5 linked regions of the Saccharobesus litoralis genome follow. The protein of the gene in region 1 interacts with the protein of each later gene in a pairwise test. Links are inferred from orthologs where the notes say so. Each region holds a gene or a part of one and is shown in the gene's direction. Other genes may lie near its edges. The genes, in order: groL, aceE, C2869_RS03895, mlaF and grpE.

Region 1 (5,846 bases):
TTGTGCGTTAACGGATTGCATTGTGAATAACAACGCAGCGAAAAGTGCTAGCGTTAGCGCCCACAATGGCAAATTTTTTATTAAAAGTGACGGCTTACAAACTTTTAATAACATCATTCTGTTTGGCCTTGTTGTTGATTGGAACTTGGGGTAAGACTGTCGATCAGCCATTGTGCATATTCGTCGGAAATAGCACACATATTAACTGCCGTTATCTCAGGGACATCATAACTATGCTGACTTTTGATAAAAGCTTGCAATCCTTCGAAATGTCTACCCAATGTTTTAATTTTTAATAAGTATTCGTTGTCCATGACGATACGGCCTTGCCAAGAATATACTGATTCAATGGCATCAACTATATTCACGCATGCAGCGTGTTTATGGCGCACAATACCGTTAGCCAGCTCTTGGGCTTCCTGTTTGGTTGGCGTTGTGCAAAACACCAATATTGGTGTATCGGCTTGTATATCATTTTTCATAGTATTGTTCTTGCAAATCAGCAGTTAAACATGTGAACGACCAATGTCAGTCGATAAATAACCGTAGATTAAACTTGAAAAGTTTCGTTTGCCACCCATATGTCATAATATGTCAGTGTCGTGGCGCGTTACACAAGTAATCAGTAAAATGCTTTACAGAAATTCTTACGCTACTGCCTCAGTAGACAGGCAAAGCAACGACAATATTACAGCGCCACCGACTAATTTATTTTTTATCAATTTAAATTGAGAACTTATGTTTGCAAAATTATTTATATTATTCGCCATTATGCCAATCATCGAAATTGCGCTGTTACTCGAAGTTGGCGAAATAATTGGCGGTTGGACCACTTTAGGTATCGTAATTTTAACCGCATTTATTGGCGCTAAATTAGTGCGGGAACAGGGTATACAAACCTTACACAGTTTACGAACCCAAACGGCTTCAGGGCAATTACCAGCGCAAACTTTGGTTGAAGGCTTAATGTTACTTATTGCAGGTGTACTGTTAGTCACCCCAGGTTTTGTGACCGATGCGATTGGCTTTTTGCTAACAATCCCTGTTACGCGTAAACCGATAGCCTTGGCCGTGTATGCGCAAATTAAAGACAAGTTAGTTGTTCAATCGAATATGCAGGGCGGATTTCATTCTCAACAAGGTTTTCACCAGCAAGACTTTCAGCATCATGACTTTCACCAAAAAAGGCAACACGATCTTGGCGCTAACCCGTTTGACCGCCAACCTAAAAAAGGTTCAAACCCAAGTCAGCAGGGTGACATTATTGATGGTGAATTTGAGCGTAAAGATTAGTTAAAGTTGCGTTTTGCAGCCGTTTTACATTCTTTTTTAAAAATTTTTATAAAATAGCCTTGTATTTCAAAAGGCCTATCCCCAAATAACATCCCAACAATGTAAAGGCTCAACAAAGTGAGTTGAGCCTAAATTTTTTCAATATCACATTTGTTCTTAGGAGATTAAGAAAAATGGCAATTCGTCCTTTACAAGATCGCGTGATCGTTAAACGCTTAGAAGAAGAAACAAAATCTGCAGGCGGTATCGTATTAACTGGCAGCGCAGCAGAAAAATCTTCAAAAGGTGAAGTTATCGCCGTAGGTCCTGGTCGTGCTTTAGAAAATGGTTCTCGTCAAGAATTAGACGTTAAAGTCGGTGAAACGGTTCTATTTGGTTTCGCTATCGACAGCACGCAAAAAATCGATGGTGAAGAAGTGTTGGTGATGAAAGAAGACAATATCTTAGCGGTATTTGAATAACTTCTTCATATTCAGACTTTATGCGGCATTGTCTTCGCTTTTTGCTCGGTCACTTATTGGAATAAGCTCCCTCGCGAAAATCTTGACGGCTTTGCCTAAAGCCCGACTATTTTGAAGTTAAATTGTCGGGTATTAAACAAACAGAATTAAATCTAACGATTGAAAGAATTTAGGAATATAGAAAATGGCAGCAAAAGAAGTCAAATTCGGTAACGACGCTCGCGTTAAAATGCTTGCGGGTGTAAACATTTTAGCAGATGCAGTTAAAGTAACTTTAGGTCCAAAAGGCCGTAACGTTGTATTAGACAAGTCATTCGGTGCGCCAAACATCACTAAAGATGGTGTTTCTGTAGCTAAAGAGATCGAACTAGAAGACAAGTTCGAAAACATGGGCGCACAAATGGTTAAAGAAGTTGCGTCAAAAGCTAACGACGAAGCGGGTGACGGTACAACGACTGCAACTGTATTAGCACAAGCCATCGTAAACGAAGGTCTTAAAGCGGTTGCTGCGGGTATGAACCCAATGGATCTTAAACGTGGTATCGATAAAGCCGTTGCTGCTGCAGTTGTTGAGCTTAAAGCATTCTCTGTTCCTTGTGCAGACAACAAAGCTATCGCGCAAGTCGGTACTATCTCTGCTAACTCTGATACTGAAGTTGGTGAAATCATCGCTTCTGCTATGGATCGTGTTGGTAAAGAAGGCGTAATCACAGTTGAAGAAGGTCAAGCGTTAGAAAACGAACTTGATGTAGTTGAAGGTATGCAATTCGATCGCGGTTACCTTTCTCCTTACTTCATCAACAACGCTGAAAACGGCTCAGTTGAGTTAGAAAACCCATTCATTCTTCTTGTAGACAAGAAAATCTCTAACATTCGTGAATTATTACCGACGTTAGAAGGCGTTGCTAAGTCTAGCCGTCCTCTATTAATCATCGCTGAAGACGTTGAAGGTGAAGCATTAGCCACTTTAGTTGTTAACAACATGCGCGGTATCGTTAAAGTTGCTGCAGTTAAAGCACCTGGTTTTGGTGACCGTCGTAAAGCAATGTTACAAGACATCGCGACTCTTACTGCGGGTACTGTTATCTCTGAAGAAATCGGCTTAGAAGTTGAAAAAGCCACTTTAGAAGACCTAGGTCAAGCTAAGCGCGTAGTTATCTCTAAAGACAACACAACTATCATCGACGGTGTTGGTGAAGAAGATGCAATCCAAGGTCGCGTAGCGCAAATTCGTGGTCAAATCGAAGAATCAACTTCAGATTACGACAAAGAAAAACTTCAAGAGCGTTTAGCTAAATTAGCTGGCGGTGTTGCCGTAATCAAAGTGGGTGCAGCCACTGAAGTTGAAATGAAAGAGAAAAAAGCTCGCGTAGAAGATGCATTACACGCGACTCGCGCAGCAGTTGAAGAAGGTGTAGTACCGGGTGGTGGTGTTGCTCTAGTTCGCGCTGCCGCTAAAATTGCGGGCGTAACTGGTGACAACGAAGACCAAAACCACGGTGTTGCAGTTGCACTACGTGCAATGGAAGCGCCTTTACGTCAAATCGTAACTAACGCAGGTGAAGAAGCTTCAGTTGTTGTTAACAACGTTAAAAACGGCGAAGGTAACTATGGTTACAACGCAGGTAACGACACTTACGGCGACATGTTAGAAATGGGTATCCTAGATCCAACTAAAGTGACTCGCTCTGCATTACAATTCGCTTCATCTGTTGCATCATTAATGATCACTACCGAAGCTATGGTTGCAGAAGTACCACAAGACGCAGCTCCAGCAGCCCCAGATATGGGCGGTATGGGCGGTATGGGCGGCATGGGCGGTATGATGTAATTTTGCGTCACATTTGCACTTTTTACTGCATTGCCTTCATATTTCACCCTAGTCACATACTTCCGTGTATGCTCCTAGGGTTGAAACATTCGGCGGCTTTGTCTAAAGCGCAACTGTTTAGCAAAATAGTCTGAACACCTATCTGTCTAAAAACAGATTTAAAAAGCCCGAGTAGAAATACTCGGGCTTTTTTGTGTTTATAAAAGAGCAAAAGGAATTACGTGTAGCTTGAAAATATTTCCCTGTAGGTGCGTATGAGACACAAACTTAATTAAAAATCCGTAGGTCGCCATGAGTACAACGAATCGCGACACGACCATGTTGCAGTCCTATACATCAAAATAGAAAATACAAAATTTATATGTCCCGCAAAGATTGGTATTTTTAGGTGGGTGTCTTGTTATTTAAGAATCGACCGAAGCCTTGGCTTATAATTTGGCTAACATCACCGAAGATGGCTTCACTGGTCATGATATGCTTGCGACAGGATTTATTCATATGAAGGGTAGAGTATATGACCCTATTATCGGTCGCTTTTTAAGCCCAGATCCGATTGTACAAGCTCCCTATTTTAGCCAAAGTTGGAACTCTTATACTTACGGGTGGAATAACCCACTCAGGTACACAGATCCGAGTGGATATACTAACGATGATGAAGCCTGCCAAAGAAAGAGTGAGGGCGGGAACTGTCAAAAAGTTGAAAAGAAATGCGACTCAGGAGAATGTCACACTGTTTATGGCAGTTATGAACTACAAAGGCAGATTAAGTTTTATGAAAGGATACATAGGTATAGGAACAACTCTAGGAGGCATGATAGAGCGCGAGAGGGACAAGCAGCCCTAGATCTAATTAGTGAGCATAAGTATTCAATCTCCAGCTCAGCTCGATCTATGGGGGTGGATCCACAGCATGTGGCCAGCATAATTTTCCAAGAGAAATATCATGGTGTTTGGGCAAAACTAAAAAATGTGCCCGCTTGGATGATGATCTTGGTAGGGATCAATGATGCAAGCGTAGGCTTAGCTGAAATGGATATTAATACCGCGGCACTGCTTTTAGGCGTTGACACTTCCACTATGAGTAGTGATACAAGAAACCAAATCATTAATCTTCTCGCAAATGACCGAACTGCTATATCACTAATATCACTTAATGTAGCTAGTTTCCAAGAACGGTTGGGCCGACCTGTATCCGTGCAAGAAGCTACATATGGTCATAACGCCGGGGTAAATGCGCTTGCAAGGGATTTACCAATCTCACAAGGGTCTCCTGTTTCTAGAAGATCATGGGGACATCAAGATGCTATCGCTGACGCATTAAAATAAGGTGGATAATATGAAAAACTTTAAACCTATACTTATGCTTTTAGTTCTTCTTCAAGTTCTATTGAGCTATCTGTTTTATAGATTTGGAAGCTTGTTTTTCTTTCTCGAAGAACGAGCGCAAGTTATTCCAGTTAGAAGCTTGGCAAGTCAAGGAAGCGGAGAGGACCTGCTTATTAGCTTAGGCGGTATCTTGTTTCTAGCTTTAAGCGCTTTTTATCTATTGAACATAAAAAGCAAATTAAGACTTGTTGATTTACTAGCCTTATTTATAGTATTGGTATTACAGGCGCTTTTCTTGATGATGATAGAGGTAGCATCTTTATCAATAAGCATTATGCAAACTAAGGGCTGGATACTGTTGGCTTGGTTTAGTGTTTATGCCACTTTATGGTTAGTTTTTTTAGTATCTTTTGTTAATAAATCTATTGGGTGGATAAAGCCGTCAAAGTGATTCTCTGAATTAGTTTGAGCGTGCCCATCCTTGCTATTACTATTGCTCCTTATTTGTTTTTGTCGAAGAGGAGTTAGGCAAAAACTATTTTTAAATCAGAAAATTAGTTAAGACGCCGATAACTACCCAGCATTTTCTTAATACGAAATTGCTGGGTAGATTTTAAGTGCAAGGTGCACCGATGCTTATTCCTGAACGCTCGGCACTTCCAACATCCCTGTAGGTGCACCGATGCTTATTCCTGAACGCTCGGCACTTCCAACATCCCTGTAGGTGCACCGATGCTTATTCCTGAACGCTCGGCACTTCCTACATCCCTGTAGGTGCAGATTTATCTGCATAACACCTAAGCATCCGCCAACACGGATTAAACCACCGCCAGCCAAAGTTTGAATTAAATGCTGGCTGTCGCTAACGAAATCCTAATCTTTGTGGACATATAAATTTTGTCATTTCTATTTTTGAGGCATAAGGCTGCAACATG
Region 2 (6,115 bases), 4.2 Mb from region 1 along the record:
GTTTTCAAGCGATTAAATATAACAGCCGTTATACTTGATAAAAATAAGTGTCCATCATGCGATGTGGCACAGACAATAGCAAGTTCATTAAGGATGCAAAATGATACTACTTAGCTTGTTTATCGTTATTCTACTTGAGCGTTCCCATTCATTGCTGGGTATTTGGCACTACACGCATTATTACCAAATGTATGCAGAAAAATTAACCGCCAAAATTAGTTTGGATGACGCCCCAAAAGCTAATCAAAATACTGTGCTGTGGATTTTACTGCCAGTCGCGGCTGTAGCTCTTGTCCAGTCTTGGTTAGGTAATTCCCTATTTGGCTTAACCTTTGCGGTATTCGTGTTATTTGTTTGTTTTGGTTGTCCTCAATATCGTAGCTGTTATAAGCAATATTTAGAAGCGGCTAATCGCGGCGACCTAGAAGCCTGTGATCTTTACGCGAATGAATTAGGTTTACGTCGTTGTCAGCAAGGCATGCCGCAAGAAAGTGTCGGTCAAACCTTAATTTGGTTGAACTATCGTTATTATTTGGCGGTGATTTTTTGGTTTGCTGTGCTTGGCCCATGCGGTGCAGTATTGTATGTTTTTGCTCGGCATTTAGCGGATCAAACCTGTCAAAATGAAAATCAGCAAGCGGTTAGTGAAGTGAGCCAACGTTTTATGTTGGTATTGGATTTTATACCTTCGCGCATTGCAGGGTTCGCCTATTTATTTGTTGGTAATTTTAGCCAAGCGTTAGGCATATGGTTGCAAGACTTAATTAAGCTCGAGATTGGTGCTCGTGAATTTGTGACGCGAGTTGCTGTTGCTGCGGAAGAAGTTGATGCACCAGAGCATGACTGCATTACTGAGCCTTGCTTGTTAGTTAAACTGGCCAAACGAGCTGTGCTATTTAGCGTGGCTTTAATTGCTGTGTTAAATTTGATGGGAATTATTAACTAACCCCCTCCTTGTTGTTGCATCTATTTCTTATTCTTAATTCTTAATTAGTGCCAAATATGATAAAAGGCGGGAGGACACACCCGCCTGAATTATTTTGGTTACTTACTGCCTAAGCATTTTTGCAGATTAATCCTGCAGTGTTTTTCTCATAAAACGTTCATAAAATGATCATCCGATCTGTTGACGAGAAATTTGGCATCGCCAAAATTATCAGCTATAGTATTGCGCATTAAATGGTAATACCAATTACCCGCTTGGCATTGATAGCTAATTATAATTTAAATAAGTCGTGTAAAAACCTTGAGTTTTCAGAGAGTTAAACAGCCAAAGTTGGCTGACGTGATACAAGAGCAACTGGAGTCTATGATTCTGGAAGGTAGCTTATTGCCTGGGCAAAAGTTACCTCCTGAGCGAGAACTTGCGGTGCAATTTGATGTTTCTCGCCCCTCTTTGCGTGAAGCCATTCAAAAACTTGAAGCCAAAGGTTTGGTTACACGTCGTCAAGGCGGTGGTACTTTTGTTAATGAAAACCTACAAAGTAGCCTTTCTGATCCTTTATTTGAATTAATGCTGGCTAAGCCTGAAAGCCAATTTGATTTATTAGAATTTCGCCATGCTTTAGAAGGTATTAGTGCTTATTACGCGGCATTGCGTGGCACCGATGCTGATTTTGAACGCATTAAGCAAAGTTTTGAAGCCATTATCTCCTGCAATGACAGTATGCAATCTGACCAGATTGAAGCCATTTTTGAATTTTTCCTAGCGATTGCTGAAGCGTCGCATAATCTGGTTATCTCTCATCTTGTTAATGCCATGGCGCCTTTGCTCAAACAAAGTATTGAGCGTAATTACCGAATTCTGACGTCCAAGCCGGATGTAGCCCGGCAGGTGAATGAAGATCGTGAGTCTATTATGAATGCGATTATTTCTGGCAACCCGATCCAAGCTAGAAATGCCTCGCATCATCATTTGGCTTATATAGAAGAAACCTTATTGCAGCTAGGTGCTGAAGACACGCGTAACCAACGCATGTTAAGGCGCTTGCAGCAAAACCTTAAATAGTTTGAATGAACAATTCTCAACAGCTGACTAATCAAGTACAGCATGGCTAAGTTTTTTATAAAGCCTTTAAGCTTATTGGAGAACTTAGCTTTGCTGTATCTGATTGAATTGGAAGTTGAGAATTCAACGCATAACAAATAAGGAATACCAGATGTCTGACATCCTTAACAAAGACGTCGATGCAATCGAAACCAATGATTGGATTGAATCGATAGAATCAGTTTTACAAAACGAAGGCCCAGAGCGTGCGCACTTCTTGATTGAGCAATTAATCGAGACGTCTCGTCGTAACGGTGCTCACATGCCATTTGATGCCACTACGGCTTATTCTAATACTATCCCTGTTGGCCAAGAGCCAGCTATGCCAGGTGATCGTGAATTAGAAGCGCGTATTCGTGCGGTTATCCGCTGGAACGCGATGATGATGGTTGTGCGTGCTTCTAAGAAAGATTTAGAGCTAGGCGGCCATATTTCGTCTTTCCAATCGTCAGCTATGTTGTACGATATTGGTTTTAACCACTTTTTCCGTGCTCCAAATGAAAAAGACGGCGGCGACTTAGTTTATTTCCAAGGTCATATCTCACCTGGTATCTATGCGCGTTCTTTCGTTGAAGGTCGTTTATCTGAAGAACAATTAGATAACTTCCGTCAAGAAGCCTTTGCTGATGGCCTATCTTCTTACCCACATCCGAAATTGATGCCTGATTATTGGCAGTTCCCGACGGTATCTATGGGTCTAGGTCCAATGCAAGCTATTTACATGGCTCGCTTCTTGAAGTACTTAACTGATCGTGGTTTAAAAGACTGCTCAGAGCAAACGGTATACTGTTACTTAGGTGATGGTGAGATTGATGAGCCAGAATCATTAGGTGCTATCGGTCTTGCTTCACGTGAAGAGTTAGACAACTTAGTCTTTATCGTTAACTGTAACTTACAGCGTCTTGATGGTCCTGTACGTGGTAACGGTAAAATCATCCAAGAATTAGAAGGCACTTTCCGTGGTGCTGGTTGGGATGTGACTAAAGTCGTTTGGGGTCGTTACTGGGATGCACTTCTTCAGAAAGACACGACTGGCTTACTACAACAGTTAATGGATGAAACCGTTGACGGTGAATACCAAAACTTTAAAGCTAAGGGCGGCGCTTATACGCGTGAGCATTTCTTCGGTAAATACCCAGAGCTTAAAGAAATGGTAGCTAATATGTCTGATGAAGACATTTGGCGTTTAAACCGTGGTGGTCACGATCCACAAAAAGTTTACGCAGCCTACGCTAAAGCGAAAGCGACTAAAGGTCGTCCAAGCGTTATTTTAGCTAAAACCGTTAAAGGTTACGGTATGGGTGATGCAGCTGAAGGTAAGAATATTGCGCACGGCGTTAAGAAGATGGATTTAGATGCAATCCGTCATATGCGTGATCGTTTCAATGTTCCAGTTTCAGATGAAGATTTAGAAAAATTACCATACTACCGCTTCCCTGAAGACAGTGCTGAATACAAGTACATGATGGGTCGTCGTGAAGCACTTGGTGGTGTTATGCCAGTGCGTCGTGAAAATTCTTCAGTTGAACTACAAGTTCCTCAGTTAGACGCTTTCAAGGCGACTACTGACGGTTCTAAAGGTCGTGAAATTTCAACGACTATGGCGTTTGTTCGTGTTTTAACTGCATTGTTAAAAGATAAGCAAATCGGTAAGAACATTGTTCCTATTATTCCTGATGAAGCACGTACTTTCGGTATGGAAGGTTTGTTCCGTCAAGTTGGTATTTACGCTCACGAAGGGCAAAAATACACGCCACAAGATGCTGACCAAGTTGCTTACTATCGTGAAGACAAGAAAGGTCAAGTATTACAAGAAGGTATTAACGAACTCGGTTCAATGGCTTCTTGGGTATCTGCAGCGACTTCATACTCGCATGCTGACTTACCAATGATCCCATTCTACATCTACTACTCAATGTTTGGTTTCCAACGTGTTGGTGACTTAGTTTGGGCGGCAGGTGATTTACAAGCACGTGGTTTCTTAATTGGTGGTACTGCTGGTCGTACAACACTTAACGGTGAAGGTCTACAGCACGAAGATGGTCACTCGCACTTACACTTTGGTACGGTTCCTAACTGTATTACTTATGACCCAACTTATGGTTATGAGATCGCAGTTATCGTTCAAGACGGTATCAAGCGTATGTACCAAGACAACGAGAATATCTTCTACTACCTAACTGTAATGAACGAAAACTACGTTCAATTACCTATGCCTGAAGGCGTAGAAGAAGGTATTAAGAAGGGTATCTACAAGCTTGAAGCGGTTGCGGCTAAGAAGCCTACAGCAAACGTTAACTTATTATCTTCTGGCGTTATTCTTGAGCGTGCGCGTGCAGCTGCACAAATTCTTGCTGAAGATTACGGCATTAGCTCAGACGTTTATTCTGCAACTTCATTCAATGAATTAGCGCGTGACGGTTTAGATTGTGAGCGTTGGAACATGCTTCACCCAGAAGCTGAAGAAAAAGTGCCATATGTAACTGAAGTACTTAAAGATGCTGCGGGTCCAGTTATTGCGGTAACTGACTACATGAAGCAATACGCTGATCAAATCCGTGGTTTTGTACCAACTGATTACCGTGTATTAGGTACTGATGGTTTCGGTCGTTCAGACAGCCGTGAAAACCTACGTACTCACTTCGAAGTTAACGAATACTACATTGTAGTTGCAGCGTTATACGAATTAGCTAAGCGTGGCGAAATTGAGAAGAAAGTCGTTGCGGAAGCAATTGCTAAGTTCAATATCGATGCAGATAAACTTAACCCACTTTACGCGTAATAGGGGAAAGGAATAATGGCAATTAAAGACGTTTTAGTCCCTGATGTGGGCGGTGATGAAGTAGAAGTTATCGAACTTTGTGTCGCTGCTGGCGACACTGTTGAAGCTGAAGATTCACTGATCACTGTTGAAAGCGATAAAGCTTCAATGGATATTCCAGCGCCTTTCGCTGGAACGGTAAAAGAAATTAAAGTAGCAGTTGGCGATAAAGTATCTGAAGGTACTTTAATCGTAACAGTTGAAGATGCATCTGGCGCAGAAGAAGCACCTGCGGCACAAGCGCCAGCGGCTGAAGCACCTGCAGCGGAAGCAGCGCCAGCTCCGGCTGCCGCTCCTGCAGCTAGCGCGACAATCGAAGTCACAGTGCCTGATATCGGTGGCGATACTGATGTTGAAGTTATCGAAGTATTGGTTGCTGTTGGTGACGAAGTTTCTGCAGAAGATGGCCTTATCACGTTAGAAACTGATAAAGCGACTATGGATGTTCCATGTCCTGCTGACGGTGTAGTTAAAGAGCTTAAAATTGCAGTTGGCGACAAAGCTTCTGAAGGTACGCTGGTATGTATTCTTGAGACAGCAGGCGGTGCTGCTGAAGCACCTGCGGCACAAGCACCTACAGCACAAGCACCAGCTGTTGAAGCAGCCCCTGCAGCAGCGGCTCCAGCTGCTGCGAGTGAGTTAGTTGATATCGCTGTTCCGGACATTGGTGAAGATGGTGAAGTTGACGTTATCGAAGTTTTAGTCGCTGTTGGTGATGAAATCGCTGAAGAAGACGGTTTAATTACGTTAGAAACTGATAAAGCGACTATGGACGTACCTTCTTCACACGCCGGTGTGGTAAAAGAGGTTTATGTTAGTACTGGCGATAAAGTTAAAAAAGGCAGCTTAGTTGTTAAAGTTGAAGCTAAAGGTGCAGCGCCTGCTGCGGCTCCAGCTCCAGCGGCAAGTGCGCCAGCACCAGCTGCTCAAGCACCAAGCGCAGCGCCAGCAAAACCTGCGCCTACCGCTAACGTTGAACCAGCTAAACCAAGCAAGAACGTGCATGCTTCTCCATCTGTTCGTCGTACCGCACGCGAATTTGGCGTTGATTTAAGCTTAGTGCCAGCAACCGGTCGTAAAGGTCGTATTCTTAAAGAAGACGTACAAAACTGGGTTAAAGCTGAACTAGCTAAGCCGAAAGCGGCGGCGGGTTCTGCTTCAGGTCCGATCCCTGAAAATGTGCTTGAGATCGTGCCAGTTAAACCAGTTGACCACAGCAAGTTTGGTGAAATTGAAGTTAAAGAACT
Region 3 (5,870 bases), 200 kb from region 1 along the record:
TCAGGCTGAGCTCGTCGAAGTCTCGTTACTTTCTAATTTACCGACACTTCGACTGCTTCGCGCTCAGTGTGAAAGAGTTCACTAACCCAACACATGTATCATGATCACCAAGGCTTTCAACTAATCAAAACTAAAATGAAAACAGTACTCGTCGCAAAACATAAACCTAGATATTTGGAAGTTATCCAGGCTTGCTAGGGGGGAATTGGCTTTGCGACTGTATTTTAAAAATACGAACTACTTAAGGTCAGCAACCGTGATGTGGTCCATATCGTCAAACTCTTGGTTTTCACCACCCATAGCCCAAACAAAAGTGTAGTTGGTAGTACCTACACCACTATGAATAGACCAGCTAGGTGAAGCAATAGCGACACCAGGCTCTAACGGCAGTGGACGAACCTCGCTTGGCTCACCCATTAAGTGAAAAACTCTTTCCTCTTCAGGTAAATCGAAATACATGTAAATTTCGGTACGACGGAAATGAGTATGCGGCGGCTTAGTATTCCAAACGCTGCCTGGCTTTAATTCCGTCATGCCCATCACTAATTGGCAGCTATCAACAATACCAGGACGGATAGATTGGAAAATAGTACGCTCGTTTGATGTTTCTTGCGCGCCTAATTCAATGCGCTTGGCATCGCTTTTGGGGACGTGTACCGTTTTGGTTACACGGTGCGCGGGATAGGAAACAAGATAAAACTTAGCTGGGTTTGCAGGATCTTCAGAGGTGAACTGCACTTCTTTGCTTTCTTTGGCAATATATAAGCTGTCTTTGTTAGCCATAGCATACGTTTCGCCATCGACAGTAATTGTGCCATTACCACCAATATTGATAACACCGGCTTCACGGCGTTGACAAAAATAATCAGCGGCTAACTCTTTGTGAGTGGGTAAATCAATAGCTTGTGTTGTCGGCGTGATCCCGGCGATCACACCACGATCAACATCGGTGTAAGTTAATTTAATCTCACCATCAACAAATAACTGCTGAGTCACGAAAGCTTCACGTAACTCACCATTACGCATGTCTTTGTAACTTCTGATATCTGCAGAGAACATGAAGTCCATAAGAATTCCTCAATAAAATTAATAATTAAAAGTGACGCGCTCGATTAGCGCGCCATCCAGCCACCGTCAACAAGCATGACGTGACCATTCATATAATTAGAAGCTGGGCTTGATAAGAATACGGTTGCACCGGCTAAATCTTCCGGCTTACCCCATTCTCCTGCTGGGATCCGAGCACTAATGCTGGCGTAGCGCTCAGCATCGTTGCGTAAATTCTCAGTGTTGTCGGTTGCAAAGTAACCTGGCGCAATTGCATTAACTTGAATACCAGAACTCGCCCACTCATTAGCAAGGGCTTTGGTTATTTGCGCGACACCACCTTTACTAGCGGCATAAGCAGGAACCGTAATACCACCAGAAAAGCTCAGCAATGATGCGATATTAATAATTTTGCCTGAGCCTTGTTTAAGCATATGTTTGCCAGCTTCACGACAGAATTTGAAAACCCCGTTCAAATTGACATTGATAACATCGTTCCAATCTTCATCAGAAAACTCATGTGCAGGCGCTCGTTTAATCGTGCCCGCATTATTAACAAGAATATCAATCCGCCCGAACTTCTCGATTGTGGCAGCAATAACCGCTTTAATTTGCTCACCATCACTTTGATCACAACCCAAGGCTAAATAATCAATGCCCTTTTCTTGTAATAAGCTAACGGTTTTCGTTACGCTTTCAGGTTTTGAACCGACTGCGACTATAGTTGCACCGGCTTCGCCTAACGCTATTGCCATAGCCTGACCAAGACCACGACTTGCACCTGTGACTATGGCGACTTTACCGTTTAAGCCAAACTGTTTAATCAAATACTCTTGCATTCATTGCCTCACTTACTTTAATGGCCCAAGGCTCAAAATTACGCAGTTTAATAATGCGGTCGTTCAAACGGTGCCAAACCATGTTAAAGACAAACTTATTTACTCAATAAGCCTTACTTATTTTCAAAAAATGGGAATTCATTGCCATGACTCTGATGAAAAACTGCAAGTTAAATTAAAAAATTAACCGCAACTAATCTGAAAGACTCATCACACTAGACCTCATTTTGAATATACTGGATCCTAATATGACACATAATGATTGTAAATGATTATTTAATTATCGAATTGATTATTTTAATAACAAATCGTTAACTTATTAATTTACATTGATTTAACGCAATGTATTAATAATTAAGCCTGTTACACTCTGCACCAGTATCAATAAAATGAAATATTATTAATCACTTGTGAATACAAATGACAAAATATGAAAATAAAACTATCATAATTTGTCATACAGTGATAAGATATATGTTGTTTGTATATGAATAAAATTGCCGATAGAATATGACTAAAGTTGAATTGAAAAGTTTGAAAACTGGTAAGGATTTACCAATGCTAGAAAAACATAGACAACAATTAATTAAAGACATACTCGATCAGCAGCAGTTTGCGAGCGTTAAAGATTTAACTGAAAAACTTAACGCATCGGAAGCAACTATCCGCCGTGATATTACGAAAATGAGTAAGCGCGGCGAGATAAATAAAATTCGTGGCGGCGCAGAATCAATGAATACCGAGCCACGTAAAAAACATATCTCTAGTACATCGTTTATGGTCGATGTGGAACAACGCGTTGATACTAAACGTCTAATCGCCAAGCGTGCAGCTGAGCTTTGTAAAGACGGTGATTCAGTTATTATTAACGGTGGTAGTTCAACCTACATGATGGGTGAATACTTGTCGTCTGTACAAATGAATATTTTGACCAACTCATTTGTACTAGCAAACTACTTAACTGAACACACAGATAACCAAGTGACTTTGCCAGGTGGTGAAATTTACCGTGAGCAAGGCATTATTCTTAGCTCGTACGAAAAAGACAGCACGGAAAATTACTTTGGCTCTATGATGTTTATGGGTACACCAGGTATTGGTAAATTCGGCGTCATGGAAAGCGACCCTCTACTTATCCGCTCTGAACAAAAGCTTTATAAACAAGCTGAAAAGCTAGTGATATTGGCTGACAGCACCAAGCTTGGTAAGCGCAGTAACTTTATTTTCTGTCCGTTAAAAGATGTAGATATTTTAATTACTGACTCAGGCGCATCTGACGAGTTAATTCAATATTTTGAAAGCAATGGCATTGAAGTGATTGTTGTTGAAAAAGCTGAAGAAGAAGCTAACGTTACCGCCTAACTCTCATTCAGTCAGTTTATCGCCCAAGCGTAAACTGACTGATTAACTCCCTGACTATCCAGCAAATTCAATTACCCGTTCGACTGTATATTTCCCTGTTACACTCACAATACAAAGCCAGCTATTAGATTTAGGCTTAAATTAGCGGGCTTTAGCAATTATCCGTTTCCTTCTTGCACCCATTCAAACGATACTATTTTATTAATAGGATCTTGGCTATGTACCGCCAGCAGGTTTATACCAACACTGTAGTAACGGTAGCCGAAGGTTTGTAATAATTCGATAATCTTATCGCGGTCTGATTTACAGGCTTCAATATGTAAAACGGGTTGGCAACGATCAATTGTTTTTTTAGCGCCATTGAGTACATCCATTTCCATGCCCTCAACGTCGATTTTAATTAAATCGACCCGTTGCGCGGATAAAGAATCAATGGAGATCAAGGACACTGGTTTACAGTCTTGTTGTTGATAAGACACGCTTTGACCAATATCTTCACCATCTGGCCTTGGTTTTATTTCTAAACTGCCAAAACTAGCGGGTTGTAAATAGTCCAGTTGTGGAACCAATATGGTTCCAACTTGCTCACCCACCGCCGCGTGATTAACACTGGCATTAAAGCAATTATTCAAGGCTATATTGCCCGCTAACGCATAAAAAGTTCGCTCTTGTGCTTCAAACGCAACCACTTCGCCCCAGCCATGCATCAACTTTGCCCATTCCACAGTATGCACACCTATATTAGCGCCGCAATCAATGGCGATAACCCCATCTCCATGAGCATCGCGCCGTGCTTGTAATAACACGCTAATAGCGTCAACCTCGTTTGGATCAAAACAGGAATTGATCATTAATTGATGGCCTACGCCATAAGCCATGTTGTCATCTGTGACACAGTAATCATGACGATTAACAATCAAGCTACCGTGGTGCGTAGCAGTGAGTACAAAAGCGATCGGGCGGGTATTACGAGTATTCATTTGGTGTTAACTGTCCATATTATTTGCCATTACACGCATAAGGCTAGCACACCCAATACGCAGCGCAACCGCACACTAAGTTTTACAAACGAAAAATATTCAACACCTAACAAACTGAAATAAATAAACTTTTTTATTTCCTTAATAATACAGATTAAAAAAACAGCAAAATAACTTGCCGGATAAAATATTCAAAGATATAGTGTTATACATATGTATAACACTATATCTAAAAAGGATGTCAAAATGAAAGCTTGGAAAGTCTGTTGGGTATTGCTAGCAGCTCTATTGATCAATACCAATACACTGGCAGAAAGTGCTCTGTATAAATCAATCCCGCTGCAGGGTATCACTATCTTGGAGGCGGATGGGAATTTGCATGTTGAAGTGATTTACAGCCATGAAGAACGCGCCGAGGTATTTTTGCGTAAAAATGCAATTAACTCAGTCATTATAAGTAAGGAGCCACTATCACTCGAAACTGACGAGCAAGAGGCCACTTTTCGTTTACGTGTTAGAGAGCAGCCTGCATTGCAAAACCCCAAAGACGAAGAGTCCGCACTGGCTATCGTTAAGCTTTACACGTCTATAATTAGCTTTATCGCTGCTAGCGAATTGCAACAATTAGTCGTATCAAATCAGACTGAATCGACCGACAAATGGCTAAGAATTCGTTTAAGTGGTGACAGTAAAGCGCAAGTTAATGGCCACTTTGTGCGATTAACCTTAGACATCAATGAAACCTCTGATGCTCAATTAATGGATAGTAAGACCAAGAAGTTAGTGGTACGCCAGCGCGACCAAAGCCGCTTGAATGTGGCCGACAGTCAATTTAATGAGATAGATATGAATGGCCGCCATACTTCGCTATTTACCGCCAACAGTATCACAGCTGAGCAGCTTAAAGTGACGATGAATCAGAGTGCGCGTATCACATTTGACCAAGACAGCTTAGTTGAGATCGTTGATGTGGAGGCACGTAATCAAAGCCAAATTCATCTGCTTGCGGCACAAACACGTTCAACCAAAGTCAATGTAAAAAATCAGGCTGAGGTACATTTAGGCAATGCCAATCACTTGCATGGTTCGGCGCGACACCAATCTCTTGTCACATACAGAGACACGGATGAATCGCAATTAAATGTAAAAATACGCAACAACGCCAAGCTCAAACGTCAGGAGTTGAGTCATGAATAATGTTTGGCATGACGACCAGCCTATTTATAAGCAATTAGTGGCTAAGCTGAAAACAGCCATTTTAAACAACAATTATCCTGAAGAGTCGGCGCTACCCTCGGTAAGGGCAATTTCAGCAGAACTACAGATCAATCATATTACCGTATCAAAAGCCTATCACGAATTGTTGGATGAAGGCTTAATTGAGAAAAGAAGAGGATTAGGCATGTTTGTTAAAACTGGCGCGATCAACGCATTGTTACTAGCCGAAAAAGCCAAATTTTTATCGGAAGATTTGCCGCATTTTATCGAGAAAATGCAGCAGTTGAATATCGAACAACAAGATGTCATCGACCGCATCCAGCAACTTATGATGAGTACATCGACAAAGGATCTGAACAATGACTAATATCATTCAAGCCAGCAATCTCAACAAACACTATGGTAAAAAACAAGTATTAAGCAA
Region 4 (5,675 bases), 4.1 Mb from region 1 along the record:
TGATAGGACCATCCCGATTAACCGCTGATGGATCGATCACCCCTGGCGCAATGATACCTGGAATGGCAACAACTGCGAGGGCATTAAAAATATTGGAACCAACAATATTGCCCAAGGCTAAGTCATCTTCACCTTTCATCACACCGGCAATTGAAGCGGCTAGTTCAGGTAAAGAGGTACCTATAGCAATAATGGTTAATCCAATGACTAAATCTGATAAGCCGTAATATTTGGCGATAGTCACTGCGGAATCAACCAGTAAATTAGAACTTAAAGGTAATAAAATTAAACCAAACGCTAGCCAAAATAGTGCTTTAGGCATAGGTACACCTTCTGGTACATCATCAGACAACTCGTCTTCTAAAAGGTCTGGTTCGTCTGTTTTAGACTTTTTAAGCGCCCGCCAAGTGAGGTAGCCTATAGTTGCAAAGAAAGCGATAAGTAACATTATGCCTTCTAAGCGTGTGAATTCCTGATTGTAAATTACGGCAATCGCTAAAACAGAGCTAACAAAGACTAAAGGTAATTCTCGTTTTAATGTTGATGAGGATACTGAAATAACTTTTAAAATAGCGGTTAAACCGAGTACAAGTGTGATGTTGGTAATATTGGAACCTATAGCATTACCTATAGCCGTGTCTATTTTTCCGTCGAGTGCGGCAGTTGCGGCAACCATCATTTCAGGTGCTGATGAGCCCATAGCAACTATGGTTAATCCAATAATGAGTGATGATAAACCTAAGTTTTTAGCTAAAGCAGCGGCGCCAAACACGAACTTATCTGCGCTAAATACGAGTCCGATAAGACCCAAAATGAGGAATAAAATGGCTTCTAACATGTAAAATTAATAATTATAAGGTAGTTGGTAACGCATTATATCCAAACCGCTACAATAATTTACAATATTTCGTCTGACTAATTTGCAACCTTTCTGTTAGAATTGCGGTCTTATCGCAAGACGCGCCACACTAGAGAAAGACATTGAGTTTGTCCACAAGGACAGTGCATGGATCCTAAAAATTTCGTACAAATAGAAGATTTAACCTTCTCTCGCGACGACAGAATTATTTATGAAAACATCAGTTTGACCATTCCTAAAGGGAAGGTGGTCGCTGTGATGGGCCCTAGTGGTATAGGTAAAACCACGTTATTGCGATTGATTGGCGGTCAACTTCGCCCTGATTCTGGCAATATTCTGTTTGATGGCAAAAATATCCCCAATCTGAGCCGTAGTGGGCTTTACGATATTCGTAAACAAATGAGCATGTTATTTCAAAGTGGTGCCTTGTTTACGGAAATGACGGTGTTTGAAAATGTCGCCTTTCCTATTCGTGAACACACAAAGCTGCCGGAAGATATTATTCGTAGCATGGTGTTAATGAAGTTAGATGCGGTTGGTTTACGTGGCGCAGCGTCTTTAATGCCAAATGAGTTGTCGGGTGGAATGGCGCGCCGAGCAGCTTTAGCTAGAGCTATCGCACTTGATCCACAATTGATTATGTATGATGAGCCGTTTGTTGGCCAAGACCCTATCTCTATGGGGGTTTTGTTAAAACTCATCCGTTCATTGAATGATGCGCTTGGCTTAACCTCAATCATAGTGTCACATGACTTACATGAAGTGATGGCCATTGCTGATTTCGCTTATATTATTGCCAATAAACAAATTATTGGTTATGGCTCGCCAGAGCAGTTACGTGCACATCAGTCGCCTTTAGTTCATCAGTTTATGGCAGGTGAAGCTGATGGACCTGTGCCATTTCATTTTCAAGCACAGCCGTTTAAGCAACAATTGAAAGAGGTTTTGCTGTGATAGCTCAAGTGATAACTCAAATAGGGCGTGGTGTCATTCAGCAAGTCACAACCATGGGAAGAGCTGGGGTAATGCTGTTTTTTGCCTTGTTTGCATTACCAAATATCTCAAAATCCTTTCCTTTGGTTGTTCGACAAATATATGTTGTTGGTGTTCAGTCTTTAGCGATTATTGTCGTTAGTGGTTTGTTTATTGGTATGGTTTTAGCGCTGCAAGGCTATACTATACTCATAGGTTATGGCGCAGAAAATAGCTTGGGTCCTATGGTCGCCTTGTCACTGTTACGTGAACTAGGCCCAGTGGTGACCGCCTTGCTTTTTGCAGGCCGTGCAGGCTCTGCGTTAACCGCTGAAATTGGGTTAATGAAAGCCACTGAGCAGTTAACTAGCATGGAAATGATGGCCGTTGATCCGCTAAGACGTGTTATTGCGCCGCGCTTTTGGGCGGGTTTTTATAGCATGCCGCTGTTAGCGTTTATGTTTAGCGCTGTGGGAATTTTTGGTGGACACTTAGTGGGAGTCGACTGGCTTGGCGTTGATGAAGGTGCTTATTGGGCTGTTATGCAAGCATCTGTTGATTTCAGCGACGATGTGATGAATGGCTTTATTAAAAGTGTCGTTTTTGCCTTTGTCGTCACTTGGATTGCTATTTTTAGAGGTTATGATTGTATACCCACTTCAGAAGGGATTAGTAAAGCAACAACGCAAACCGTTGTGCACTCATCTCTGGCTGTTTTGGGATTAGATTTTGTGTTAACTGTATTGATGTTTGGAGAATAATAATGACAAACCGTAAATTGGAGTTCGGTGTTGGTTTGTTTATCGTAGCTGGCTTTATCGCCTTTTTAGTGCTCGCTTTAAAAGTTGCTGACTCAAGTTCTGTTGGTAGTTCTGAAACCTATCAGCTTAAAGCCAAATTTGACAATATAGGTGGTTTGAAAGTCAGAAGTCCTGTCAAGGTTGGTGGGGTTGTTGTAGGGCGAGTTTCTAGTATTGCATTGGACCGCACCGATTATGTGCCGGTTGTCACTATGGATATTTACCAACAATACAATGATTTCCCAGAGACTAGCTCGTTGAGTATTTTAACTGCAGGTCTATTAGGCGAGCAGTATTTAGGCTTAGAGCCTGGATTCGTGGACGACGGTATTGAAATATTAGCGCCGGGTAGTTTTATTGAAGACACCAAGTCTGCGTTAGTATTAGAAGAACTTATTGGACAGTTTTTATTTAGTCAAAACGATGACTAAGCATAGGGATGTGTTAGGAGTTATTTAAAAGTATGAACTTAGTTAAAATTAAAAAGTACGTTGCACTAACATTTGTTTTTGTATGTATTGGTATTTCGTCTATGGCACAAGCTGCCATGGAAGCAGACCCTTATATTTTATTAAAAAATGTGGCGCAAAGTGCATTTAATCGATTTGATAAAGAATTAGATACGATTAAGCAAAATCCTGATCATTTAAAAGTGATTGTTAGTGAAGAGCTATTACCGCATATTGATTACACCTATGCGTCATATAAGGTATTAGGCAATAAACACTTCCGAAAACTGTCGACGGAACAAAAAAGAGAATTTGTTCAAGTATTTAAAGACTACATGGTAACCGTTTACGCTCAGGTATTTTCAACCTATCGTCAAACACAAAGTGTCGCGGTTGAACCAAGCAAAGACTTTTCTAATCTTAATATTGTGGTAGTTAAGAGTAAAATCATAGAACCGGGCCGCCCAGATATCGATTTGTATTTTAAATTTCGTAAGCGAGAAGATAAAAATACTGGTGCAATCAGTTGGCGCGCATACGACATGGATGCCGAAGGTATTTCAGTGTTAGATACCAAACGAAAAGAAATTAATGAGGCGATTAAGCGTTCGGGTATTAAGGCTGTTATAGCCGATCTAAAAAGCAAAGCCGAAAAACCTCTCGTGTTAAAGCAGCAGGATACGCAATAGTATGTTAAGCATTACCGTAGAAAGTGATGTTGTAAAGCTAGTGGGCAAATTAAGCCGATTCGATAACTTTAAAGGGTTATCCATTCCACAACCTCAGAATGATTTTTTGAGTTTAGATATGGCTGAATTTAGTACCGATACCGCTGGCTTAGCTTGGCTTGTTAAACAAAAATTACTATTAGAAGCAGCGGGCGTCGAATTAAAATGGCATAATGTTACTGATGAGCTGGTTAAGTTAGCCAGCATTAGTAACGTTATTGACATTTTAGGTATCGAATAATTTCTATGGATCTTGAACAGATTAAACAACTTCTTAACGATTCGTTAGACCTCAGCGATATTCAAGTTAAAGCTGAAGGCTCTCACCTTGAGATTGTAGCCGTTTCGGAATCATTTGCAGGTCAACGCTCATTAAAGCGTCAGCAGGCGATATATGCCCCATTAATGGATATGATCGCTGATGGCACTATTCATGCTGTTGCCATTAAAGCCTTCACCGAAGAAGAATATCGTAAGCATAAGCTTTTAAATTTCTAGTTATAGTCTTCTCGCTCAGGTCTTATGGTTCATTGTCAGCGCTTACTCGCCCCAATCACATAATAGAGCATATGCTCATGGGGTCTCGAAGCTTGCCTGCATGGATGCAGGTACCAAAAGTAGGCGCTTTAAGCGAGGGGCGTTAGCAGGACGCGGTAGCTTTGACGGCTTTGCCTAAATGGATGTAGGTACTTAGGTTTCGTCTGGAACTAGAAACCTGCCCCTAAAACCAGATCGCTTTGACTATAATTATAATTCTCTCATTAACCATCAGGTTTTCCGTTAATGGATAAATTGCAGATTGAAGGTGGTGCATCGTTATCGGGCGATGTACGCATCTCCGGCGCTAAAAATGCCGCTCTTCCTATTCTTTTTTCAAGTATCTTGGTTGCTGATAAAGTCACTTTTACTAATGTGCCGCAACTAAGAGATATCAATACAACGCTTAAATTACTTGCCGAGCTGGGTATAAGCAATCAATGTGATAACGATAGCGTGCAACTTGATGCGTCTAGCTTGACATCGAGTATTGCTCCTTATGAGTTAGTTAAAACCATGCGCGCTTCTATTTTGGCGCTTGGTCCTTTGCTTGCGCGAATGGGCGAAGCTCAAGTGTCTTTGCCCGGTGGCTGTGCAATAGGTGCGAGACCGGTCAATTTACACATCCATGGCTTACAGCAAATGGGTGCCGAAGTGGTTGTTGAGCAAGGTTACATTAAAGCGAAAGTGGACGGCCGCTTAAAAGGTGCACGCATTTTATTTGATACAGTGACAGTGACCGGCACTGAAAACCTATTAATGGCGGCGACTTTGGCTGAAGGTACAACCGTACTTGAAAACGCCGCTCGTGAACCTGAAATTGTCGATTTAGCTGAATGCCTAATTAAAATGGGGGCTAAGATCCAAGGCGCTGGTACGGATAAAATCACGATTGAAGGCGTGCAGTCATTGCAAAGTATGCAGCACTCTATTTTGCCGGATCGCATAGAAACTGGGACATTTTTAGTCGCGGCAGCCGTTGCAGGTGGTAAAATTCGCTGTACTCATACCCGCCCAGAAATGCTAGATGCTGTGCTTATTAAGCTCAAAGAAGCAGGTGCGTTAATCGAAACGACGCAAGATAGTATTAGTTTGGATATGACAGGTCGTGAATTAAAAGCCGTTAATATTAAAACGGCTCCTCATCCAGCCTTTCCTACGGATATGCAAGCGCAGTTTACCACATTAAATTGTGTTGCTAACGGTTCTGCAAAAGTAACAGAAACCATATTTGAAAATCGTTTTATGCATGTGCCTGAGTTGCATCGGATGGGGGCTAATATTGAGCTCGAAGGGAATACCGCGATTTGTCACGGTGTTGAGCAATTGT
Region 5 (5,722 bases), 3.5 Mb from region 1 along the record:
GGTTCTCAACGATAGCAAAGTCTTTAACAAACAGTTGCGTTAACATTCTCAAGCGCCTTTGTGTTTAGTTATACTGGTTGAAATTACAGTTGTTTTATACTGTATAAATACTGTATGGTCAAGAGCGTAAAAAGGAAATATCGACAAGAATTAGAGGAAAGTTGGCATCTTTTAAAATTAAGGATGCCAACGTAAATACAAGTTAATAAAGTTTGCTGCCCCAGTTCAGTTTACGGCGGATAACATTGTAGTAACTGTAATCTTTAGGGTGCAGTAACGTGAGTTTCTCTTCTTGCTTTTTAATTCGGATCTCATCACCTTTTGCCAACGGCATGGCGTTATGGCCGTCACAGGTTACTGTCATTGAGTTTTGCGGCTTGGAAATAACTAGGCGAATGCAAGAGTTCGCATCTACGACAATCGGTCGGTGAGACAACGAATGCGGAAACATAGGTTGTAAACACAGTACTTCAAGGTCTGGCGTGAGTATTGGACCACCAGCCGATAATGAATAGGCGGTTGAACCTGTTGGTGTACATACTATTAAGCCGTCAGCCCGTTGGCTAAACATAAAGTTGTCATTTATATAGACTTCGAACTCAATCATCTGTGCAACTTGACCAGAATGCAAAACAGCTTCGTTGACAGCGCTACTGCTAACAAAGCCGTTGGCACTTTTACAGGTGACATCTAATAAGAAACGTTTTTCTGAGCGATAGTCGCCCATCAAAACTCGACTTAATGTGGTTTCAAATGCATCGGGATTGAGATCAGTTAAAAAACCTAGGTTACCACGATTAACACCAATAACTGGGGTTTGTGACTTAGAGAATGCGCGGGCTGCGCCCAACATATTGCCATCGCCGCCAACGACAATGACTAAATCACAAGCCTGACCTAATTCGATAAGTTGTTCCTGACGTGCTTGCTCGTCATCACACTGACGACCGGGAGCAACCTTCACTTCGATACCGCGTTGCGTCAAAAATTCACGCAAGCGCATATAGGTTTCTGAGCTGGCTTGATTTGCTTTGCCAACGAGGCCGACAGTGGAAAATTTAGAGTTCATGAATATTCACAAATGACATTGATATTGCAAGTGTACAGCAAGTGTACAGTAATTTTTTTAAATCATTGAATTTTATATTTTTAAACATATAACTCATTTGAGTAGGGTCAAAATTTACGCAATATATGAATGATCGCAACCTTCAAATTATGAAAATGTTAGTAGAGCATTATTTACGAGACGGCCAACCGGTATCGTCGAAGTATTTGGCTCATTCAGCGGCAATTGGTGCTAGTCCTGCGACAGTGCGTAATGTGATGATGAACCTTGAAAAAATGGGGTTGTTGGCGTCTCCTCATACGTCGGCAGGGCGGATCCCAACGGCTTCGGGTTTACGTTTTTTTGTTGAACAGTTACTAACAGTCTCACCCATTGAACAACATATTCAACAACAAATGCAGCAGGCGTTAGGCTGTCAAGCCTCATCAACCGAATTATGTGCGCATGCTTCAGGTTTACTGTCAGAATTAACTGCGATGACAGGGATTGTGACCGTACCCAAACTGAATAAAGTCAAAATTGATAAAATTGAATTATTTAAGTTAACCCCAACTCGACTGATTTGTGTCATCGTTATGCATGACGGTGAAGTGCAAAATAGAGTGATCGAAACTCGACAAAACGTTTCAGATACGGTTTTACAGCAAACAATTCAGGTGATGAATTTAGCTATGGTTGGCAAGTCTTTGGATGCTGGCTTACAAAAAATGCGCGAACTCATTCAGCAAACCAATAAAGACGTTGCTCAACTTTCATCCGCTGCGTTGTCATTTACCAGTCAAGATGAAAATCAAGTATTACTCACAGGGCAAAGTCGCTTATTGGATGAGAATATTAGTTCTGAGTTGCAACGACTAAGAGCGCTGTTTGAAGCGGTTTCTGATAAACATTTGGTGATGGATATCATGGAAAAATGCTCAGGTGCCGATGGTGTTAAAATTTTTATAGGTGAAGAGTCAGGTATCGATTTACTACAAGATTGCAGTGTGATCAGTGCGCCTTATCATAACAAAGGTGAAGTGGTCGGTCGCTTAGCAGTAATAGGCCCAACTAGGATGAATTACAACAAGGTGATCCCAATTGTGGATATTACGGCAAGAATGTTAAGTTCTGCCTTGAATCAAACAGATTAATCCCCACATAGAGCTAAAATACTGAGTTTAAGCTTGGTTACCCTGTATTTGCGAATTGAATTTGAGTGGAGTTTTTTTAAATGAGTGACAATCAGCAAGATATCAATAGCGAAGTTCCGGCAGAAGAACAAAAAGAGCAAACTGTTGAAAGCGCTGAAGGCCAAACAACGCCTGAAGTAGAAAATAGCGAAGACGTATTAACGGAAGAGCAGGCGAAAATTAAAGAGTTAAGTGAGCAATTAGCAGCAAGCGAGCGCAAAGTGGCTGATCAACAAGATTCAGTATTACGTGCAAAAGCGGAAGTCGACAACATGCGTCGCCGTGCGGCTCAAGATGTTGAAAAAGCCCGTAAATTTGCGTTAGAAAAATTCAGCTCAGATTTACTTGATGTTGCGGATAACCTAGAACGTGCTTTGCAAGCCGCTGATAAAGACAATGAAGTGCTTAAACCTATGATTGAAGGGGTTGAGCTAACACTGAAAAGTTTAACAGGCGCACTTGAAAAGCATGGTGTTAAGGAGGTAAACCCAGAGGGCGAACCCTTTAATCCCGAGTTTCATCAAGCGATGTCTATGGTGCCTAACCCAGATGTGGCGCCGAATACGGTCATTGCGGTAATGCAAAAAGGTTACGAGTTAAATGGGCGTTTAATTCGTCCGGCCATGGTTATGGTTTCGACAGCCGCGAGTGTAGATACGCAAGCCTAATTTTACAGTTATTGTTAAAAAGCCCAGCTATATATTGCTGGGCTTTTTTTTGGGTATTTTTTCGTTAATTGTATTTTAAAGGGTAAAATTAACCTAAACCGCAATTATCTATAGTCAAAGCGATCTGGTTTTAGGGGCAGGTTTCTAGTTCCAGACGAAACCTAAGTACTTACATCCATGTAAGCAAAGCCGTCAAGCTTCGAGACCCCATGAGCATATGCTCTATTATGTGATTGGGGCGAGTAAGCGCTGACAATGAACCATAAGACCTGAGCGAGAAGACTATATAGTGATTTTTTTAATTCGTGAACCATTATGTCTATTTTTTATGAAGTGCGTCGTGAGTATGATCTAACTCACTTAAACGAGCAGGCACTAACCGAGTCGCCCTACGGATTGTTTCAACTTTGGTACGATGAATTAGTCGCAGCTAAGGTTGTTAAAGATACCACAGCCATGATTGTCGCAACGGTTGATCAGCAACATAAACCTTATCAGCGCACAGTATTGATGAAATCGTTCGATGAACAAGGTTTTGTGTTTTACACCAACCAACATAGTCGTAAAGGCCAACACATAGCCAACAATAATCAGGTGTGTTTGATGTTTCCTTGGCTTGCTATGGAGCGGCAAATTATTGTTAATGGTGTTGCTGAAAAGGTCAGTGATGATGAAAGCGACAATTACTTTGCTTCGCGCCCTATTAGTAGTCAAGTCGCTGCCGTTGTTTCGCAACAATCACAACCTGTTGATAGCCGCGAAACGTTAGAAGCCAAATTTCATGAGTTGATGGCGTTTTATCAAGACAAGCCCGTGCCGCGTCCGCCACATTGGGGAGGGTACCGAGTCAAGCCAACGTCAATTGAGTTTTGGCAAGGTGGTGAAAATCGCATTCATGATCGGTTTATTTATGAGCTTGACCCTCAAGCACAGCGCTGGCAAATCACTCGCTTGCAGCCATAGAAAAACGTTTTTATAACTAACTGTAATAAAAATGTCATTTCTTGTGGTGAATTGTTAACGATTGTACGTTATATCTCACAGTAAATAAGGCGTTAACAACCTAGCGAAATTTCAATCTATTGACGATACTAAAACCATGTTAAAGAGCTTGGCGAGTTGGTACAAAACATGGAGTACCAGCAGTACAAATCAAGCTTAAATAAAGGTTTTTGTGCGATGGAAGATGATGCGTTAAATCCACCAAACTTAGCGAGTATCGCTCATAAATTTGAAGATGCGTTAGCGGCGACTGAACAAGATTTAGGCCAGCTACCGCAACTAAAACAGACGTTAGACGAGTTAAATACTGATTTAGATAAGTTAAAGCAAGCCGTAAAAGCGGGGCATTTAACGGGTCTTAATGTCAAGTAAGCGTAAAGCTTATTAATGTAAAGAATTTGACCTCGGAGTGGCTTAGTGTGTGGGCTGACTTAGAGTTTAAATGTGTGTTGTCTCTTTGTTGTTAGTGTTGTTGTGTTTCATTAAATGGACTTAACTTGCACCTGTTTGCCTCAGCAGATTTGTCGTCGCTGAGGCTTTTTCTTTTCTGTAACCGCTAAAATTTTCTTAAACCCTTCAGCCATTTTTTAAGCATTGGCCAACGAATGGCAAATACAAATATTACGCCAGCTAAAAAAGCTAAGGGCTCGCTGGGTGTGGCTTTTACCGCCCAATAAAAGTGAACCCAAGCCAGCACTAAACTTAAATAAACCCAGTTATGTAAGGATTGCCACTTTCTGCCCATTTTGGCGCGAATGCTATTGGGCGAGGTGACAGCTAAGGCGGTTAATATAATAAATGCGCCTAAGCCCACCCAAATATAAGGGCGCTCTAGCAACTCTTGTATAAATAAGCTGACTTGCATGTTTAACTCAAACCACCAAAAACTGAGAATATGAGCTAAGGCATAAAAGAAAACATATAACCCGATTAAGCGACGGGTTTGCATAAGCCAACTGAGTTTAAATTTTTTGGCCGCAGGAGCGATACACAGAGTGTAAATAAGTAGTTGTATTGCGCCTTCGCCTGTGAAGTGGATAACCATTTCGACAGGATCGGTAATAGACAAATCCGTTATAGCTAGATAATAAGTTTGAATAAAAGGGATTAAGGCTAAACAATGGATTAAGAATTTTGTCAGTAATATCTTGTGGTTATCTTTCATGCTGTATTTTTTGTCATTCTATAGTCTTCTCGCTCAGGCCTTATGGTTCATTGTCAGCGCTTACTCACCCCAATCACATAGTAGAGCATATGCTCATGGGGTCTCGAAGCTTGACGGCTTCCCCTAAAACCTGATCGCTTTGACTATATCTATAGTGCTTTAAGCGTATTATCGAATGTAGTGGAAGAAACTATAATAACTGACTGCTTGTTGATTTAGTACCATAGGCGAAATTAGCTTGCAATTATTCCACTATTTATATGTTTATCGATCCTAAACTTATTGATCGCGATACCCTAATTAACATGGCGAAAGAATGGTTAAGTCGCCGCCATGATTTTGATTCTTCTTACACTAACCAAACCGAACAAGCCGAGCAGGTTGTTCAGGCATTATTTAACAAAGAGCTAGTTATCACATTTTCTAACGATGATGAGATGGATCAAGAGGCGCGACTCGATATTCGCCCATGTGGTGATTTTAATCTTACTCCTCGGCAAATTAACTTTTCTGTTTAACCGTTTGTGATCTAGGGGGTGTTGTGAGTTGTAGCGGCTTTGTTTTTGGTTTGTGGCGTTACTGGTTTTTAGCTGGCGCTTTTTTGCTGTTAGCTTGTGGTGGTTCAGGTGAAGATAGTACCCCTGAG

The links.
Region 2: the proteins of groL (region 1) and aceE interact in binary tests that used the Escherichia coli proteins (3 or more experiments, as listed by UniProt). The link is inferred for Saccharobesus litoralis from one-to-one orthologs.
Region 3: the proteins of groL (region 1) and C2869_RS03895 interact in binary tests that used the Escherichia coli proteins (3 or more experiments, as listed by UniProt). The link is inferred for Saccharobesus litoralis from one-to-one orthologs.
Region 4: the proteins of groL (region 1) and mlaF interact in binary tests that used the Escherichia coli proteins (3 or more experiments, as listed by UniProt). The link is inferred for Saccharobesus litoralis from one-to-one orthologs.
Region 5: the proteins of groL (region 1) and grpE interact in binary tests that used the Escherichia coli proteins (3 or more experiments, as listed by UniProt). The link is inferred for Saccharobesus litoralis from one-to-one orthologs.

The regions. Positions count from the first base shown.
Region 1 is NZ_CP026604.1:1,252,153-1,257,998, reverse strand. Bases 1,311-4,261 are described here. They hold groL (chaperonin GroEL), read left to right. Parts: upstream 1,311-1,938; coding sequence 1,939-3,585; downstream 3,586-4,261. Other genes in these bases: C2869_RS04405 (RHS repeat-associated core domain-containing protein), read left to right, coding at 4,021-4,261; C2869_RS04415 (co-chaperone GroES), read left to right, coding at 1,467-1,754. Outside these bases: protein-disulfide reductase DsbD, read right to left, coding at 1-21; divalent-cation tolerance protein CutA, read right to left, coding at 114-482; C2869_RS04420 (FxsA family protein), read left to right, coding at 739-1,293; more of C2869_RS04405, read left to right, coding at 4,262-4,911; C2869_RS04400 (hypothetical protein), read left to right, coding at 4,922-5,362.
Region 2 is NZ_CP026604.1:5,466,511-5,472,625, reverse strand. The notes cover bases 1,810-5,029. They hold aceE (pyruvate dehydrogenase (acetyl-transferring), homodimeric type), read left to right. Parts: upstream 1,810-2,159; coding sequence 2,160-4,829; downstream 4,830-5,029. Other genes in these bases: aceF (pyruvate dehydrogenase complex dihydrolipoyllysine-residue acetyltransferase), read left to right, coding at 4,842-5,029; pdhR (pyruvate dehydrogenase complex transcriptional repressor PdhR), read left to right, coding at 1,810-2,008. Outside these bases: beta-lactamase regulator AmpE, read left to right, coding at 101-946; more of pdhR, read left to right, coding at 1,247-1,809; more of aceF, read left to right, coding at 5,030-6,115. UniProt on the Escherichia coli protein: Component of the pyruvate dehydrogenase (PDH) complex, that catalyzes the overall conversion of pyruvate to acetyl-CoA and CO(2).
Region 3 is NZ_CP026604.1:1,056,034-1,061,903, forward strand. What follows is about bases 1,372-4,346. They hold C2869_RS03895 (DeoR/GlpR family DNA-binding transcription regulator), read left to right. Parts: upstream 1,372-2,444; coding sequence 2,445-3,248; downstream 3,249-4,346. Other genes in these bases: kduD (2-dehydro-3-deoxy-D-gluconate 5-dehydrogenase KduD), read right to left, coding at 1,372-1,886; C2869_RS03900 (FkbM family methyltransferase), read right to left, coding at 3,407-4,228. In the rest of the region: kduI (5-dehydro-4-deoxy-D-glucuronate isomerase), read right to left, coding at 238-1,068; more of kduD, read right to left, coding at 1,113-1,371; C2869_RS03905 (DUF2807 domain-containing protein), read left to right, coding at 4,475-5,425; C2869_RS03910 (GntR family transcriptional regulator), read left to right, coding at 5,418-5,813; C2869_RS03915 (ABC transporter ATP-binding protein), read left to right, coding at 5,806-5,870. UniProt on the Escherichia coli protein: Represses ulaG and the ulaABCDEF operon. Two ulaR binding sites have been identified in each promoter.
Region 4 is NZ_CP026604.1:5,387,743-5,393,417, reverse strand. The notes cover bases 130-2,909. They hold mlaF (phospholipid ABC transporter ATP-binding protein MlaF), read left to right. Parts: upstream 130-1,006; coding sequence 1,007-1,813; downstream 1,814-2,909. Other genes in these bases: mlaD (outer membrane lipid asymmetry maintenance protein MlaD), read left to right, coding at 2,595-2,909; mlaE (lipid asymmetry maintenance ABC transporter permease subunit MlaE), read left to right, coding at 1,813-2,592; C2869_RS20595 (calcium/sodium antiporter), read right to left, coding at 130-838. Outside these bases: more of C2869_RS20595, read right to left, coding at 1-129; more of mlaD, read left to right, coding at 2,910-3,062; C2869_RS20575 (MlaC/ttg2D family ABC transporter substrate-binding protein), read left to right, coding at 3,095-3,769; C2869_RS20570 (hypothetical protein), read left to right, coding at 3,771-4,049; C2869_RS20565 (BolA family protein), read left to right, coding at 4,055-4,306; murA (UDP-N-acetylglucosamine 1-carboxyvinyltransferase), read left to right, coding at 4,592-5,675. UniProt on the Escherichia coli protein: Part of the ABC transporter complex MlaFEDB, which is involved in a phospholipid transport pathway that maintains lipid asymmetry in the outer membrane by retrograde trafficking of phospholipids from the outer membrane to the inner membrane.
Region 5 is NZ_CP026604.1:4,788,662-4,794,383, reverse strand. Bases 1,269-4,095 are described here. They hold grpE (nucleotide exchange factor GrpE), read left to right. Parts: upstream 1,269-2,282; coding sequence 2,283-2,909; downstream 2,910-4,095. Other genes in these bases: C2869_RS18020 (hypothetical protein), read left to right, coding at 4,041-4,095; pdxH (pyridoxamine 5'-phosphate oxidase), read left to right, coding at 3,225-3,872; hrcA (heat-inducible transcriptional repressor HrcA), read left to right, coding at 1,269-2,202. Also shown: DNA repair protein RecN, read right to left, coding at 1-46; nadK (NAD(+) kinase), read right to left, coding at 203-1,069; more of hrcA, read left to right, coding at 1,195-1,268; more of C2869_RS18020, read left to right, coding at 4,096-4,283; C2869_RS18015 (protein-methionine-sulfoxide reductase heme-binding subunit MsrQ), read right to left, coding at 4,468-5,076; C2869_RS18010 (YheU family protein), read left to right, coding at 5,337-5,594; C2869_RS22515 (PKD domain-containing protein), read left to right, coding at 5,618-5,722. UniProt on the Escherichia coli protein: Participates actively in the response to hyperosmotic and heat shock by preventing the aggregation of stress-denatured proteins, in association with DnaK and GrpE. It is the nucleotide exchange factor for DnaK and may function as a thermosensor.